4 regions of the Novosphingobium sp. NFX11 genome follow, and region 3 is predicted to be linked to each of the others. Evidence: riboswitches for the same ligand, from Rfam matches in the RefSeq annotation. Region 3 holds a riboswitch; each other region holds the start of a gene.
What was found. A riboswitch is a leader RNA that binds a small molecule or an ion and turns the genes downstream of it on or off. The one in region 3 is predicted to bind cobalamin.

Region 1 (4,210 bases), 1.2 Mb from region 3:
GCTGGCGGCGTTGGTGGAGAACGCCATCCAGTTCGGCGGCGAGGCTCAGGTCGCCGTGCTCCGCCACGAAGGGCACTGGCGCATCGAGATCGCCGATTCCGGACCGGGCATCCCTTCCGCCTATTTCGAGGCGATCCTCGACCCGTTCTTCCGCCTCGACGCGGCGCGGGCGCGGGACACCAAGGGCTTCGGCCTCGGCATCCCGACCGCGCACCGGCTGATGGCGCGCTTCGACGGCCAGCTTTCCTTCGCCGCCGCGCCCGAAGGCGGCCTGATCGCGCGCCTGGATGTGCCCCAGCCGCCAATGGGTTGACGAAGATCGTCGTCCCGGACTTGATCCGGGACCGCTGGCAGTCTTTAGATGCGAGCTTGCCGCGGGACGGCCCATCGAAAGGTGGGCTTTTCACGGCCAGCGGTCCCGGATCAAGTCCGGGACGATGAGAGAATATGGAGAGCGACCTGTGAACTGGTGGACCATCGACGAAACCCATGACCCTGCCCGCAAAAGCTGGGTCGACAGCGCCGACGGCCACCACGACTTCCCGGTCCAGAACCTGCCCTTCAGTGTGTTCTCCACCTCAGAAGAGACACCGACGCGGATCGGTGTTGCGATCGGCGACCAGATCCTGGACATCCGTGCACTGGCCACAGCAGGCCTCGTCCCCGCAAACCTCGCCGAAATCTGCAGCGATGCGGACATGGCCCGCCTGCTGGCCATCCCCGCGCAAGACCGCCGCCCCCTGCGCCATGCCCTCTCCGACCTGCTCTGCGACGAAACCCGCCGCCCGGTCATCGAGCCCATGCTGCACCCGGTCGAAGCCTGCATGCTGCACCTGCCGACACGCATCGGCGACTACACCGACTTCTATGTCGGTATCCATCACGCCAACAACATCGGCCGCCAGTTCCGCCCGGACAACCCGCTGCTGCCCAACTACAAGCATGTGCCGATCGGCTACCACGGCCGCGCGTCCTCGATCCGTCCCTCGGGTGTTCCGGTCGTGCGCCCCACCGGCCAGCGCAAGCCGCCCGAGGCCGATGCGCCGATCTTCGCGCCGACTGCAAGGCTCGACTACGAACTGGAGATGGGCGTCTGGATAGGCCGCGGCAACGACCTCGGCGAGCCCGTGCCGATCACCGATGCTGCGCAGCATATCGCCGGTTTCTGCCTGCTCAACGACTGGTCCGCGCGCGATGTGCAGGGGTGGGAATACCAGCCGCTCGGCCCGTTCCTGTCGAAGAACTTCCACTCGACGATTTCGCCATGGGTCGTCACGCCCGAAGCCCTCGCGCCCTTCCGCGCGGCCCAGCCGCCCCGACCGGAAGGCGACCCGCAGCCCCTGCCCTATCTGTCTGACGCGGATGATCAGGCCCACGGCGCGCTGGGCGTCATGCTGCAGGTCCACCTGACCACGCAGGCCATGCGCAAGGCCGGGCTTCCGCCCCATCGCCTCAGCCACGGCCCGGCGACCAACATGTACTGGACGGTGAACCAGATGGTCGCGCACCATGCATCCAACGGCTGCAACCTGACGCCCGGCGACCTGCTCGGCACCGGCACGATTTCCGCTCCCGAGCGGGAGGGTTTCGGCAGCCTCATGGAATTGTCGCAGGGCGGCAAGTCGCCCCTCACCTTGGCCAGTGGCGAGACCCGCACGTTCCTGGAGGACGGCGACGAAATCTCCATCACCGCCACCGCCGCCGCTGAGGGCTTCGTTTCCATCGGTTTCGGAGAATGCCGCGCCCGCATCCTTCCGGCACGCTGAAACCAACACTTGCGCCCACCCCTGCCTCCCGGTATCCGCCGGGAACAAGATCGCGCCGGTGCCCCGCAAGGGGCTTAAAAGGGAAGGCGGTGGGAACGGTTCGCCGTTCGAGATCCGCAGCTGTCCCTGCAACTGTAAGCGGCGAGCGCGATGCACATCGCTTCCCCCTCACCGTGCGGGGAGGCAGCCACTGAGGCCGGACGCTGCGACATGCGAGGCTTCGGGAAGGCCGTGCATCGATGCGTTGACCCGCGAGCCAGGAGACCTGCCGGCGTCTGGTCGCTCTTGCCTTGGTCCAGGGGATGGCTGCGGCACGGTTCACCGTCTGAGCGACGACACGCATGCGGCTTAGGGGCCGCAGCGGAGCAGGTCGCCGGGCGTCTTCGCGCCTGTCCGTCGCCCCTGCCCCGCGCCGGCGCGAAAGCGCCGGTACGCCCCGCCGCGAGAAGTCGCCGGCGCGGGAGTTGAGAGCCTTGAGCAAAGTACCCACCACCGTCATCACCGGCTTCCTCGGCGCCGGCAAGACCACGCTGATCCGCCACCTGCTGCAGAACGCGAAGGGCCGCCGCCTCGCCCTCGTCATCAACGAGTTCGGCGACGTCGGCGTCGACAGCGAACTGGTCAAGGGCTGCAACGACGAGGCCTGCCCCGAGGACGATATCCTCGAACTCGCCAATGGCTGCATCTGCTGCACCGTGGCCGACGACTTCCTGCCGACGATGCAGAAGCTGCTCGACCGCGAGACCCCGCCCGACCACATCATCATCGAGACGTCGGGCCTCGCGCTGCCCAAGCCACTGGTCAAGGCCTTCCAGTGGCCGGACATCCGCACCCGCGCGACGGTGGACGGCGTGATCGCCCTGATCGACGCCGATGCCGTCGCCGCCGGTCGCTTCGCCACGGACGAGGAAGCCCTCGCCGCCGCCCGCGCCGCCGATCCCAACCTCGACCACGACAGCCCGCTCGAGGAACTGTTCGAGGAACAGCTGGGCTGCGCCGACATGGTGGTGCTCAACAAGACCGACCTCGTCGATGCGGACGTGCTGGCCGAAGTCGAGAAGACCGTCGCCGCCGAGACGCGCGCCGGCGTCAAGATCGTGCGCGCGGACCACGGCGCGGTCGACATCGCCGCGCTGCTCGGCATCGTCGCGGCGGCCGAGGACGACCTCGACAGCCGCAAGTCGCACATCGACGGCCTCGACGACGATCACGACCATGACGACTTCGACACCTTCATCCTGAACGGCGGCGAAGTGGCCGATCTCGACGCGCTGCTGGCGGGCATGAAGGAACAGATCGCCGCGCATGACGTGCTGCGCGTGAAGGGCATGGTCGCGCTGGCGGGCAAGCCCAGCCGCCTCGTGCTGCAGGGCGTCGGCCCGCGCATCCAGCACTTCTTCGACCGCGCGTGGAAGCCCGAAGAACCGCGCCGCACGCAGCTGGTGGTGATCGGCCAGAAGGGGCTCGATCAGGCCGCCATCGAAGCCGCGCTGGCAGGCGTGCTGGGTTCGGTCCCGGCGTGATTCCTTCTCTCTCCCTTCGTCATTGCGAGCGGCGCAGCCGCGCGGCAATCCAGAGCCGCGCGAACCGCCCTGGATTGCTTCGCTGCGCTCGCAATGACGAGCGGTTGGGAAGCGGACGGGCGTTGAACGAAGACCTCCGGCTCTACCCCCTCCTTCGTCATTGCGAACCCGCGCAGCGGGTGAAGCAATCCAGGGCGGTTAGCTCTGCCGTCAGCCCGGCGAGCGCCGCCTAATGCACCTGCTTTCCGCCACCCCGGGCACGATCTCCAACGGCGAGGAGGCGATCGACCTCGACCAGCCTCCGGGCGACATCGTCATCCTGACGGTGGCGGACAGCGAACTCGCCTGCTTCGCCAAGGCAGCGGCAGGGCTGCCGGAGGGCGCGCCCAGCGTCCGCCTCGCCAACCTGCTGCAGTTGCGGCACCCGTATTCGGTCGATCTCTACGTCGAGAAGGTGATCGCCCACGCAAAATTCGTGTGCGTGGTGCTGCTCGGCGGCAAGAGCTACTGGCCCTACGGCATCGACGAAATCGCCCTGATCGCCCGCGAGAAGGGCATCGCCTTCGCCGCCATCGCCGACGGGCGCGAGGATGATCCGACGCTGACAGTCGCCTCCACCCTCCCCGCCGAGACGGTCGAGCACCTCCGCGACTATCTGCGGCAGGGCGGCAGCGCGAATGCCCTGTCGTTCCTCCGCACCGCCGCGCGGCTGATCGGCGAGGACTGCGGCCAGCCGGACGACCCGGTGCCGGTGGCCGACGCGGGGCTCTATCTGCAAGGCGTGGACCGGCCGAGCTTGGCCGACTTGCGCGCATCATGGCGCCCCGACGCCTCTGTCGTGCTGCTGGTATTCTACCGCGCGCTGATGATCGCGGGCACGCTCGACGCCGTGGACGCGATGGTCGCCGCATTGCAAATGCG
Region 2 (4,210 bases), on a different replicon from region 3:
CCGTAAAGCGCAGTATCGACCGCAGGGTTCAGGACCAGCCCAAAGCGGCCCGAAGTACTGTGATACTTCCGCTTGAAGCCGTTCGCCGGCGTACGCGCGTCGATGCGCTCCAGATCGTACCAGTCCTGCCGGAAACCTCCGACCAGCGAGGCCCAGTCACGCAGTTGGAGTTGGTCTTCCATGAACACCGAATACTGCGTGGTCAGGGTGCGGAAACCGAGCGTGGTGGGCACCGGCGTGATGAAGCCGCCGGGTTCGAAGTCGAACGGATCGACCACGGAACTGCCGCCATAAGGCGAGTTGTTGATGTGGCGGAACTTGACCCGGTTGACGTCGAAGCCGACGAGCAGGCTGTTCTCCACACCCCCACCCAGCGGAGTACGCAAGGTGAGGTCGCCGCGATCGCCGATCTGGTCCTGACGGTGGACGATGTTCAGGTAGTCACTGCGCGTCACCAGCCCGGTCGTTGCGGAATAGCGATAACTTTCGGCGTTGAGCCAGTCGCGATCCGAACTAAGGTAATAAGCCACGTTGCGCAGCGAAATCGCATCCGATGCCTGCCACTCGGTCGTCAGACGTGTCCAGTTGTCCCGGAAATGATCCTCGCTGCCGGTGATGTTGAAGTTGATGAAACGGAAGCGCCTGTCGAACTTGCCGTTGTTCAGCGGACTGCCGAAATAGGGCAACATCTCGACGTCGCCGTAGTCGGAAGCCAGCGTGAAGCTCAACGTCGGGCTGGCGTCCCAGCGCAGCGCGCCGGAGATGGCGAGGTTGCGGTTGTCGCTGTTGCGGTCGGGCCAGCCATCCGAGCGTGTGAAGCTGGCTGCGACACGATAGGACAGACCTCCTCCCACGGGCCCGCCAGCATCACCCGCGATCTGCATCGCGTTGTCCGAGCCGTAGGCCACGCGGGCCTGCATGATGCTGCGGTCGGTCGACGGCTTCTTCATGATGACATTGACCGCGCCGCCGATCGCGCCCTCGCCTGATATGACCGAACTCGGGCCGCGCAGCACGTCGATGCGCTCCACCGTCCAGGGATCGACCGGGAAGGTCAGCGTCCCCGAGGCCACGAACAGGCGCGTGCCGTCCACCAGCAACTGCACCGACCCCTGCCCCGAGAAACCGCGCGCGGCCATCGCCGTATTCCCGTTGCCCGGAGAACCCTGGAAAGTCAGACCGGTAGCGCGGCTGACCGCTTCCTGGATGGAAAGGTCACCACGCGCCCGGATCGCATCACCGTCCAGCACCTCGATACTTGCCGGAGTTTCAAAAACCGTGAGGCCGAGGCGGCTGCCGCTGCTCTTCGTATCGAGGCTGGTTTCGGCCCGCAGGCCCGTTACCAGGATGGTGTCTGCCGGATCGGCCTCGTCTGCGCGCGCGGCCGAGGAAAACACGGATGAGGAAAGCGCTGCGAAAGCGGTCGCGGCGCACAGCGCATATTGGGAAATCGTCATGTGAGAAACAAACCCTGTCCGGCGTCATCGACGTCTGACGAGGGCGTCCGCGCGAACGGTCGGCCCACGCGACGACACGACGCCCCCGGCGCCGTCGCTTGGGTCGATGCGGCCCCCGCCGCACATGCGTCGCTCAGACGGATTTCACCGTGCCTCGGCCATCCCCTGGACCAAGGGCAAGAGCGACCGGACGCTGGCAGGTCTCCTGGCTTGCGGGTCATCGCACGATGCACGGCCTTCCCAGGCCTCGCAGGAGTTAGCGTCCGGCCCAGTGGCTGCGACAGGGCACTTTGGCCTGCCGCGATATGCATCGCGCTCACCGCTCACAGTTGCAGGGACAGCCTCGGATTCAGGGGCGCGAGCCCCCTCACCGCGTTCCCTTTAAGCCCCCTTACGGGAGCACCAACGCGATCATGGCCTCCCGAACCTCGAGAGACGGGAGCCGCCCTACGCGAAGGAAGTGGCGCTGGCAAGCATCGCCGTACGACGCGTGCTTCCGCCCTTCCTTGTCCTTGCAAGGTCGCGCTACGCTCGTGCGATCTTTGGCACTCTTGCCGCAAGATCTCGTACACCGACTTGACCGATGCGGACAGGCGATGCAGCCATTGTTCAGGAGATGGACGGCGCGGCCGTAAGCTCCGATAACCGCGCCTTCCCTTGCGATGCCAAGGACCTGCTGATGCCATTGCCTGCCGATGTGGAATTTGCACGGCTCAACATCCCGCTTCTCCGGCATTTTCCGGAACTGGTCAGCTCGCTTGGCGGAAATCCCGGCGAACTGTTGCGGTTCGCCGGGATTTCCGCCCAGGATTTTCGCGACGACGCCGTTGCGCTCACATATCCCGAGGCGATCCGGCTCCTGACCGTTGCGGCGCACCGGCTGGACTGCCGCGATTTCGGAATGCGGCTGGCTCTGCGGCAACGCGGCGGAGCGATCTTCGGGCCGCTGGGCAATACGATGCGCAGTTCGAGGACGTTCGGCGATGCCCTGCGCTTTGCAAGCGAGCACATCAGCGCACACAGCCGCGCAGCGCGCGTATGGCTGCGGCCGCATGCTGCCGAGGGCACCATATTCGCCGGCCATGAACTGCTGTTCGAAAACAGTGCCGAGCGTATCCAGGCCATCGAGCAGATCCTTTTGATCGGTCATGTCGAGGCGATGGAGATGACCGGCGGCTATGCCCGCGCTCGCTGCGTGCATTTCCGACACGAGCCGCTCTCTCCGCTCGCCGACTATCGTCGCTATTTCGGCTGCGAGGTGCTTTTCGGGGAGCCGTCCGACGGGATCACGTTCTCGGACAGGGATCTCGCCAGTCCGATCCTCAGCCAGAACACCCAAGTCCATAGCGACCTGGCCGCCTACATTGAGAAGCACTTTCCCAAACGAAGTCTACCTTTTGACGCGGAAGTGCGCGGCCTTATCATTCGCAGGCTGGCGCAGGGGGACTGTGCCAGCGTTGAAGTCGCGCGTGCACTGAACATCCACCATCGTACCTTGCGCCGCCGGCTGAAGGAGGAGGGCACCAGCTTTCAGGACGTCAAGGACGGGGTGCGCCGCGATCTGACGCTCTACTACCTGCAACAGACCGACCTCGATTTCCGGGGATCTCCGAAAAGCTCGGCTTCGCCGAACAAGCGGTGTTCTCCCGCCGCTGCCAACGATGGTTCGGCCAGTCTCCCACAAGTATGCGCAGCACACGCCGCCTCCAGGAAAAAGGCAGTATCTTGTCCTCATAGGCAAAAGCGATCCCACAGCGAACCAGCGGGCGCGGGGCGCACCCTGACCTTGGGCACCCGTCACGAGACGCTTGGCAAGCTCGCGGTCGTATGCGTCGTTCCGGATTTCACTTGAGAAATTCCCGTCAAGACATTGCCAGTGCTTCGAAACTCGTCTTCAGCGGTTTCTCGAACAGACACTCAGAAAGCCCGAACCACAGCCATCGACACGATCACCCCTTGCTTTTGGTTCCTTTCCTCGCTTCCGGTGTAGGCACCCGCACGGCTCGGTGAATAGAAGCGGCGCCACCGGGAACTATCCTGCCCGTTGATCGCCTTGGCCGTGAACGTCGTCTTGAACCCGGCCAGCACCGTGGTCTCGATATAGCCACCCCAGCGCGCATGGCTCCGCGCGCGCAGGACTTCGCCGGTGTAGAAGACGTCGGCTTCTTCGGGCGCGGTCCAGTTGACGCCCCATGACGACTTGAGGGCCGGCACGTCATGGCGGAACTCGGCAGTCACGCTTTGCCCAGCAATGTCGTCCATCGCCCGGTGCTTGCCGGTTATCGGATCGCTCAGCCGCGAACCACGCCAGGTGCCGTCAAGAGTCAGCCGCGCGCCGCGCAACACGGTGTCGAGAGGCAGTGTCCCCTGCACGCTCACACCCCATTGCCGCGCATCGCCGATGGTGCCAAGTGCCTGGTCTCCGCTATCGAGAACAAGATAGCCGAGCAATCCGGTGTGCCACTGGTGGTAGGCCTCCACCGCGATCGCCCCGCCCTTGCCCCAGCGGTGGTCGAGGCGGGCCAGGGCGCGCGTCACACGGGCGGGCCGCAGCCCCGAATTGCCGCCCAGCGGCCGCCCGTCGGCCTGGTTGACCGAAGCCGCGAAGTCGGCGAAATCGAGCTGGTCGACGGTCCTGCGCACCCCGAGCCGCAGCTGCGTGCTCCCCGACGGCGACCACACCAGTGCCGCCGAAGGCTTGAGGTAGGACAGGCTCTGCTCCTGCGCCGCCTCGCCCGAAACGCGGATGCGCG
Region 3 (4,210 bases):
CTCGCCGGCGGGCGACCCCACGGTGAAGACCACGCGCGGCGGATCGGCCACCACGCGTTCCAGCGGCAGGTAATCGGCCTGAGCAAGCCCGCGCGCGGCAGCGGCATTGGCAAACCCGGCGCGGCGCATGAGATCGGCGATCAGCGTGTGGTCGCCTGCGACGATGCCCCCGGATTCCCACAGCAGCGCCTGCACCGGCCGCACGCCGGTCGGCGGCTTGGCACGGGCGACGGCAGCCTCCATCCGCCCGGCCAGTTCCTCCCCTTCCGAACGATTGCCCGCCAGCTTCGCCAGCCGCCGCACTTGCGCGAGCGCTTCGGGAAGGTCGGCGGGAAGCGGCTCGAGCACGACCTCCAGCCCCATGTCGCGCAGGGCCTGCGCGGTGGCCGGCGGCGTGTAGCTGCTCGCCACCACGACATCGGGTTCGAGCGCGACGACATCCTCCACCGCGTCCGACACTTCGGCGAACTGCGCGGCGCGGGCGAGATCCATCGAACTGGCCGAGGGATCGTGGCTGTAGTGGGAGATCGCCAACAGTTGCCCCGGCGACGTCACCTCCGCCAGCACCGCGTCGGTGCAGGGGTTGAGCGAAACGATGCGCGGCCGCACCGATCCCTCGACCGGCGGGTCCGACCAGGGTTGGCAGGCGGCGAGCGTCAGGAGCAGCGGGGTAACGGCAAGCCACCCGAAGCCCGCTTGCGCTCGTGCTCCTCGTCATTGCGAGCGCAGCGAAGCAATCCAGGGCCGCGCAAACTGCCCTGGATTGCTTCGCTGCGCTCGCAATGACGAGGGGTCAGGGAACCATTGCAAGGAGGGCGGTCCACGGCCAGCGGTCCCGAAACAAGTCCGGGACGACGCCTGCCGGGAACCGCCCTTTCGCTCACATCTTCACGCGGATGCCGGCATAGGCCGAGCGCCCCGGCGTGCCGTACGTGCGCACCACTTCGTAATGCTCGTCGAACAGGTTCTCGACGCGGCCATAGACCTCGACGTTGTGCGTCACCGCGAAGGCGCCGCGCAGGCCCACGACTACGTTGCCACCAACGTACTGCGTGTTCGCGGTATCGTCGTAGCGCCCGCCGCCGACGCGCAGGTCCGCGCCGAGCTTCAGACCGACCGCCCAGGCCTTGTCGATGCTGGCGTAGAGATTGCTCTTCGGACGACGCGCCAGCTGCGCGCCGGTGTCCTCGTTGACGGCGTCTAGGTAGGTATAGGCGAGGTTCACATCGAAGCCCTGCCAGTCGGTCACCTGCATCCCCAGTTCCACACCCTGCGCCCGCGAGCGGCCGACGTTGTAGTAGTTCCAGTTCGCGAGATCATAGTCGATCAGGTTCTTCGTCTTGCGATCGAAGTAGGTCAGCGTGAAGCGGCCGGTCCCTTCGGCGAAGGGCTGCTCCAGGCCCACATCCCAGCTTTTCGACGTCTCGGGATCGAGCGCGCGGAAGCCCGCGTTGGTGTAGAGCTGGTAGAGCGAGGGCGCCTTGAAACCCTCGCCGTAGCTGGCCCGCAGGACCGGGGCGCTGTCGCCGCCGCCGATCACCCAGGCGCCGTTGGCGGCGAAGGTCGTGCGGTCGCCGAAGTCCGAGTTGTCGTCGTAGCGCAGGCCGCCGTTCAGCGTCAGGCCGGCGAACGGACGCAGCGTCAGGTTGCCGAACAGGCTGTCGATGGTGGTCGAATCCTTCGAGCCATAGTTGTCGTCGAACTTCTGCTTCTCGGTCTCGCCGCCGACCAGCACGCTGGCCTGCTCGATGGGCGCGAAGCTGACCTGGCCCTCGAAGCGCTCGGTGCGGCCGTTGGTGGTGTAGGGGCCGAACACCGCGTCATCGGAGATGCGGCGCGTGTCGTTGATGCCATAGCCGACACGTGCGTTCAGCCTTCCGTCGAGGCCCGCATAGCGCAAGTTCGCATAGCCCAGCGTATCGCGCTTCATCCCGACGTTGAGGGCATCGGCGCCGGTGTTGTCGTAATCGTAGTTCGCCTTGGTGTAGAACCCGCCCGCATCGGCCGAGAGGCCCGGCGCGAACTCGATCGAGGCGCGGGCATTGGCGCTCTTGCTCTCGAAGCCGTCCTTCTCTGTGCCGCCGCGGCGCTCGTTGAAGGCAGAGAAACCGTCGCCCTTGAGCCAGTTGCCGCCCAGCGTCAGCCCGACCGGGCCGACGAGACCCGCCGCCGAGACACTCGCCTGCTTGCGGTCGCGCCAGCCATACTCGGCCTGGCCGCGCGCGGTCCACTGTTCGGTCGGGCGGGCGGTGATGAAGTTGATGACGCCGCCCACCGCGCGGCTGCCCCACAGCACTCCCGAGGAACCGCGCACGACCTCGACACGGTCGAACTGGCCGATCGGCAGCGCGCCGAAGTCGAAGCCGCCGCCGACGTCGCCGGGATCGTTGATGCGCACGCCGTCGATCAGCACCAGCGACTGCGCGTTCTCGGCACCGCGCACGAAAACGCTCGCGGGCTGGCCGAAACCGCCCGACTGCACGGTCGAGATGCCGGGGATGCGGGCAAGCACGTCAGTGGCGGTGGTCGCCTGCGTGCGCTCGATCTGGTCGCGGGTGACGACGCTGACGGACTGGCCGACCTGGCTAAGGGGCGTCGGGGTGCGCGTGGCCGTGACCGTGATGTCCGTGCGCGGATGCGTGTCGAGCAGCAGCGGCTCGTCATCCTGTGCCAGCGCAGGCGTACTCACCGCAAGCGCGGTGCCGAGCAGAAACAGATACTTCATATGTCCTCCGAACCTTTGAACGTGCTTGTGCCGTTCACGGCGGAGGCATGCGCGCCTTCCTCATGGCGCGTCACACTCGCTGCATCCGGAAGAACCCCGTCCGGCTGCGGAACGACCGTCTCGGGCAGGTCTCCTGGCTCCCGGATCGTCAGTCGCGCCATCCGCCTTCCCGGCCCTCATACGGGCCAGTGGCATGGTGGAGGCGGCCTCCCCGGTCACAGTTGCGGGGGCAGCGCCGGTATTCGCACCCGGCTTCCCTCTTAGGCCCTTGCGGGCAACCCATGACGTAACCGCGCGGATAGTGCGGCATACAGGGGTTGGCAAGCATTCGTCGTCCCGGACTCGATCCGGGACCGGTGGCTGTCTTTAGACGCGAGCCATGGGCAAGGCGCCACGCCGCAAGGACGGCCGTTCACGGCCAACGGTCCCGGATCAAGTCCGGGACGACGGGGTGCAGCCAAATCTTAAGCCCTTAAGCGTACAGAGCGTGGCTGTACCGCAACGGGACGGCCCGGAATGCCCGGATGCGCGCGCACCGGGCACAGGCTAGGCCGGTGCTGCCGAATTGCGGCCGAAAGGAACCGAGTGAGCCCTGCCCCTTCCATTCCCGGACCAGACGCCGCCCCGGCGCCGGTGATGGATTCGCAAGGCGCTCCGTTCGAACGCCCGCGCGATTTCGTCGGCCGCTACCCGCGCCGTGCCCGCTCTATCGGGCACCGCCCGGTCGTCCTGCGCCGCCGCTGGACTTTCGCCGTGACCGCACTCGCCGCCGTCGCCCTTCCCGCCTTCGCCGCGCCGGAAGGCTGGGACAGCTTCGCCATCGCCGACGCCGCCCCGCAAGGCGCCGAAGCACTGCCCATGCCGTTCGAGCAGGCGGGCGCTAGTTTCCCCGGCTCGGCCTTCTATTACCTCGAAGCCGAGAAGGCCCCGCTGCAGGTCGGCGAAGGCATCCGCTCCGACGCCGACGACAGTGTCTCCGGCCCGCTGGCTACCGCGCGGCCGATCTACATCGACAACTCCGGCGTCGACCGCACCCGCGCGCTGCAGTGCATGACCGCCGCGATCTACTACGAAGCCGCGAGCGAGCCCGACGCGGGCCAGCGCGCGGTGGCGCAAGTCGTGCTCAACCGCATGGCCCACCCGGCTTATCCCAAGACCGTCTGCGGCGTCGTCTACGAGGGGTCGGAACGTTCGACCGGCTGCCAGTTCTCGTTCACCTGCGACGGCTCGCTCGCCCGCCGCCCGCAGCGCATGTTCTGGGACCGCGCCGAAAACGTCGCGCGCCAGGCGCTGGCAGGCTACGTCTACACGCCGATCGGCCTCGCCACGCATTATCATACCGTCCAGGTGAACCCCTACTGGGCGCCGAGCCTGCAGTACCTTTCCACCATCGGCGCGCACCGCTTCTACGCGCTGCGCGGCGAGGCGGGCAGCGCGGCGACGTTCCGCTTCGCCTACCTCGGCGGCGAGCCGATGGCCGCTCCG
Region 4 (4,210 bases), 630 kb from region 3:
CCAGGGTCGGAACGGATCTTCGCATTGAGTAGAATCGCAGCACGACCACGCCCTGCCCTGCCGAACGGCGGGGCAGGGCAGGGCGTTTGATCAGAATGTGAAGCGTGCGCCGATCTTGAACGTGCGCGGCTCGATCACGCGGCTGAGACGCCCCTCCACCGGGCCATGGGTGTCGAACGCCGGGATGTAGGATCTCGTAGTAGTACGCGATGTCCTTGTCGTGGCTGTCGAAGATATTCAGCACCTCACCGTAGATCTCGATCTTGCGGCCCTTCCATGCGGCGCGGGCGTTGACGATCGTGCTGCCCTTGTCGCGCACCGAATTGTCCTCGATCAGCGGGTAGGGCCCCAGATGTCGGACGCGCACGCTCGCCTCCCATGAGTCGAGCACGATCGCCGCGCCGGCAGAGACCGCGTTCTCGACCGCGTTGGGAATGCGATCGCCATTGTCGTAGCGCGAGTGACTGGCGACATAGCTGCCGTCGAGTGCCAGCCACGGCAGCGGCCGCCAGAACCCGACTACCTCGTAGCCATGACGCTTGCTGGCGCCAGTCGGCTCCACCGCGTTGGAATCGCCGACGAAGCGCAGTTCGCTGCCCACGTCGAGCCACCAGTACGTGGCCGTCAGCGAGACGGTGCCCAGTTGCAGGCGCCCGCCCAATTCCTTGCCGGTGCCGCGCACGAGCACGGGCACGGGGATTCCACGTTTATCGCGCCGCGCACGTCGTTGGAGTGGAAACCGCGTCCCCAGTTGGCGTAGACCTCGAACTGAGGGACGATCTCGTAGGCTGCAGATACCTTGGGTGATATGATGGAATCATGCCCACTGCCGGTTCCCAGATCGGCCGCCACGGCATCTCGCGCGCGAACCGTGTAGCGGTAGTAATCTGCCCGCATGCCGCCGGTCAGCCTGAGGCCACGCGCCGGCTTCCAGGTCGCTTCACCGTAGAGCGCGCCGGACAGTTCCTCGACGTGGTATCGTCCCAGTGAGGACAGGAAGGCGCGGGTGTCTGCGCGATTTACCCCGACATTGCCGATGTGATCGTAGCGGTTTTCGGTTCCCACGCTCAATTGCAGCGTCGAGTCCACATCCCACTGCTTGCGCGCGGTGAGGCCCACGATCCAGCGCTTGTCGAACTGGTCGATCTGCGCACTGGTGCCATCGGGATCGGCGTACGTCGGGTTCGAATACATGTTCCAGTTGTAGTACTGGGCATAGACATTCGCGTTCCAGCTCGGCTGCCGCATCGCGATGTTGCCAACCCAGCGTGTGGTGCGGCCGCGCGCCGAAGGATCGGGCGAGCAGAACTCGTCAGGACACAGCGCGCTGCCGATGATCCGCTCCGGGATCTGCTCGGTCGGCCGCCAGGTGGCGTGGTAGGCATGGAGCGAAGCTTCGAGGGTGCCTCCGCCGGTGGGCGCGGTGTACTTCGCGAAGCCGGAGTAATGCCGAAGGTGTTCTGCCTCCTGCCAGGGCCCGTCATAGCGCTTCGCCTGCCCCACCAGCGTCAGGCTGCCACCCGCCACATCCTTGACGGTTCCACCGGCGGCCAGGCGCCCCGACATGTAGGATCCCCCTTCGACCGAGATCCACGGGCGGTCGAACCCATCGATAGTGGTCATGGAGGCCGCGCCCGCCAGTGCGAAGTCGCCGCCATCGGCGCGGTACGGTCCCTTGCGAAAATCCTCTCGGGCGACGACCTCGGGGATCAGACCGTTGAGATCGAGATAACCCTGACCGTGACCATGGCTACGCAGGTTCATCTGCACGCCGTCGATGTAGGTCGTGAAGTCGGTGCCGTGATCAAGGTTGAAGCCGCGCAGGAAGTACTGGTTAGCCTTGCCGCTGCCCGAATGCTGCGCCGCCACCATGCCGGGCACCGCCTCGAGCAGTTCGGCGACCCGCAGCAGCGGACGGACCAGCAGGTCGGATCCGCCGACGCTACCTTCGCTGGCGGCATGAGCGGTGCCGATCTTGGCCTCGCCGCGTCCGAACACCACGATCTCACTGGAGCCGCCGGGTGCGATGTCGGCGGGGACCTCTTTGGCTTGCGCTGGCACCGTCGCCAGTACCATTGCGCTGCCAGTCGCGATCCCTGTCGCGATGCGCACCAGCGCAACGGTTGTCATCAAATTCATCGTCATTCCCCCCGGGCGCCTGCGACTGGGTGGGAGACGTGCCGCCATAAAGACGGTCGGCACGCGCCTGCGGCCGGACGCCGCGGGCGACCGTCTGCGCGAACCGATGCGGCCTCCACCGCTGGTTCGTCGCTCGAACGGAATGATTCCGGGCCCTGGCCACCCCCTGGACCACGGCATGAGCGACCAGACGCAGGCAGGTCTCCTGGCTCACGGGTCAACGCAGCGATGCACGGCCTTCCCAGGCCTCGCATGTTGCAGCGTCCGGCCCAGTGACTGGCGGCAGGACCCTTCGCCCCGCCGCGCATATGCATCGCGCTCACCGCTTACAGTTGCAGGGACAGCCTCGGATTCGAGGGGCAAAAACCCCTCTCACCGCGTTCCCTTTTAAGCCTCTTTCGAAGCACCGGCGCGATCTCGTCCGCGCCGATGAGGGCGCAGGCACAGCGCGCTATCCCAACCCTTCCCAAGACACAAGAGTGTCTGATTGGTCGCAGAATGTTTTTGGAAATATCGCGCGGCGCCGCAGCGGAAAGATTGCGGATATAAAGAAAGCAGACAAGCCGGAGTAGACGTAGGCAATCCGAGTCTGAGTGTCAGCTAAGGATCGACGGCAGTAGCGATTGACAGGCACCTTATGAGCACTGCCCAGCCGGGTATTGGTAATTATAAGTAACTGTCAATATGGGGGCTGTACCATTCGTCGATCGTAAGGCTGCGCCAAAACTCTGTCGATATCCCGATTTTTTAAAGGATTTCATGCCTATCGACACGATCAGTTCTAACACCTCGCCTTTGCTATCCTCGGGCAGTTTAAGAATCCTCGTCGCGATGGCTAAGGTGTCCGTCGCGGCGAGGAAAGCTTGCTTCCGAACTGATGGTTTCCAGATCCCGGCCGTCAACGTGTATTTTTACGCAGCGAGACTTCGTCGAGCGCTTCGCCGGTGGCAGTGTAGGCGCGGTAGGTCAGGTGATCCGGAGTCACATCGATAACTTGATAGGCCTGCGTGCGTGACGCCGACTTGCGCGCCCAGGTCAAGCTGCCGACATCGTACATTTTGGGACCGGCCACCGACACCGCATACGTTGAGCCGGCATCGTCGGTGGTCGGGCCATCTGGGCCGATTGCGCCGCGTGCATAGCCATGGTCGTGGCCCTGCAGCACCAGATCGACCTTGTACTTGTCGATCAGCGGTTTCAGTGCCGCGCGCACTTTCGGGTTGTCGCGGCCCGGTTCGCTGGAGAACAGCGGGAAGTGCAGGAACATCACCGTCCAATGGCTGGGGTTGTGCGCCAGAAGGCCATCGAGCCACTTGATGATGGATTTCCTCGCCTTCTCATCGCGGTCGACCTGCATGGAATCGATCGAGATCAGGCGCAGGCCCTGATAGTCGGTGTACCAGCTGGTTTCGCGGCTGGCGGGAACGTCGGCCGGGCCGTCTTCGGGCAGGGTGAACTGGCGGCGCCACTGGCCGTTGATCGAGGAGCCGGCGCGGGCGGTCTCGTCCTTGACGTATTCGTGATTGCCCGGCGTCGGCATCTGCGGGGTCTGGGCATAGAGGAAGCCGCCGGCCGTGAACCATTCGCCCCATTCGGCGTCGCTGTCGTGGCGGTTGATGAGATCGCCCGCATGGATCGTGAACGCCGCGTCGCCCGCCTGCCGGAAGGCCATGCGCAGCGTGCGCGAGGCTTCGGACAGGATCTGGTTCTGCATGTCGCCCATGTAGATGAAGCGGAACGGCTTCGCCTCGCGCGAGGCGGTGCGGAACTGCAGCCATTCGGACCAGTGCGTGCCGTCGCCCACGCGGTAGGCGTAGACGGTATCGGCCTGCAGGCCCTTCAGCACCGCCGAGTGATAGGCGGCACGGAAGGCGGGGTCCTCGCGCACGGGCAGGACGGCGTCGTCGGTCGTCGCGGCGAGGGTCATCGGGGATTTCACGAAGTCCGGGCTGCTGGTCGCCACCGCATATTGCACCTGCCCGGCAGAGCCCGGCGCCGAGCGCCAGGTCACCGCCATCTCGCTCGCCGGGTCGGCGGTGAGATTGAGCACGATGCGCTCGGGGTTCACCGT

Region 1: it holds a riboswitch for cobalamin, as region 3 does, so the genes downstream of both, cobW (cobalamin biosynthesis protein CobW) here and KZO24_RS02275 (TonB-dependent receptor domain-containing protein) in region 3, are expected to answer to the same signal.
Region 2: it holds a riboswitch for cobalamin, as region 3 does, so the genes downstream of both, KZO24_RS20615 (TonB-dependent receptor) here and KZO24_RS02275 (TonB-dependent receptor domain-containing protein) in region 3, are expected to answer to the same signal.
Region 4: it holds a riboswitch for cobalamin, as region 3 does, so the genes downstream of both, KZO24_RS16895 (TonB-dependent receptor) here and KZO24_RS02275 (TonB-dependent receptor domain-containing protein) in region 3, are expected to answer to the same signal.

The regions. Positions count from the first base shown of each region.
Region 1 is NZ_CP080384.1:1,653,933-1,658,142, forward strand. Features, by position in the region: gene KZO24_RS08460 (sensor histidine kinase) at 1-313, shown strand, start outside; gene fahA (fumarylacetoacetase) at 462-1,766, shown strand; cobalamin riboswitch at 1,806-2,053, shown strand; gene cobW (cobalamin biosynthesis protein CobW) at 2,240-3,289, shown strand; gene cobN (cobaltochelatase subunit CobN) at 3,522-4,210, shown strand, end outside.
Region 2 is NZ_CP080385.1:623,057-627,266, forward strand. Features, by position in the region: gene KZO24_RS20615 (TonB-dependent receptor) at 1-1,457, opposite strand, end outside; cobalamin riboswitch at 1,636-1,877, opposite strand; gene KZO24_RS20620 (AraC family transcriptional regulator) at 2,074-3,309, shown strand; gene KZO24_RS20625 (TonB-dependent receptor domain-containing protein) at 3,375-4,210, opposite strand, start outside.
Region 3 is NZ_CP080384.1:455,524-459,733, reverse strand. Features, by position in the region: partial or broken gene KZO24_RS02280 (helical backbone metal receptor) at 22-555, opposite strand; gene KZO24_RS02275 (TonB-dependent receptor domain-containing protein) at 881-2,725, opposite strand; cobalamin riboswitch at 2,832-3,023, opposite strand; gene KZO24_RS02270 (cell wall hydrolase) at 3,311-4,210, shown strand, end outside.
Region 4 is NZ_CP080384.1:3,277,123-3,281,332, forward strand. Features, by position in the region: partial or broken gene KZO24_RS16895 (TonB-dependent receptor) at 91-2,145, opposite strand; cobalamin riboswitch at 2,318-2,565, opposite strand; gene KZO24_RS16900 (purple acid phosphatase family protein) at 3,038-4,210, opposite strand, start outside.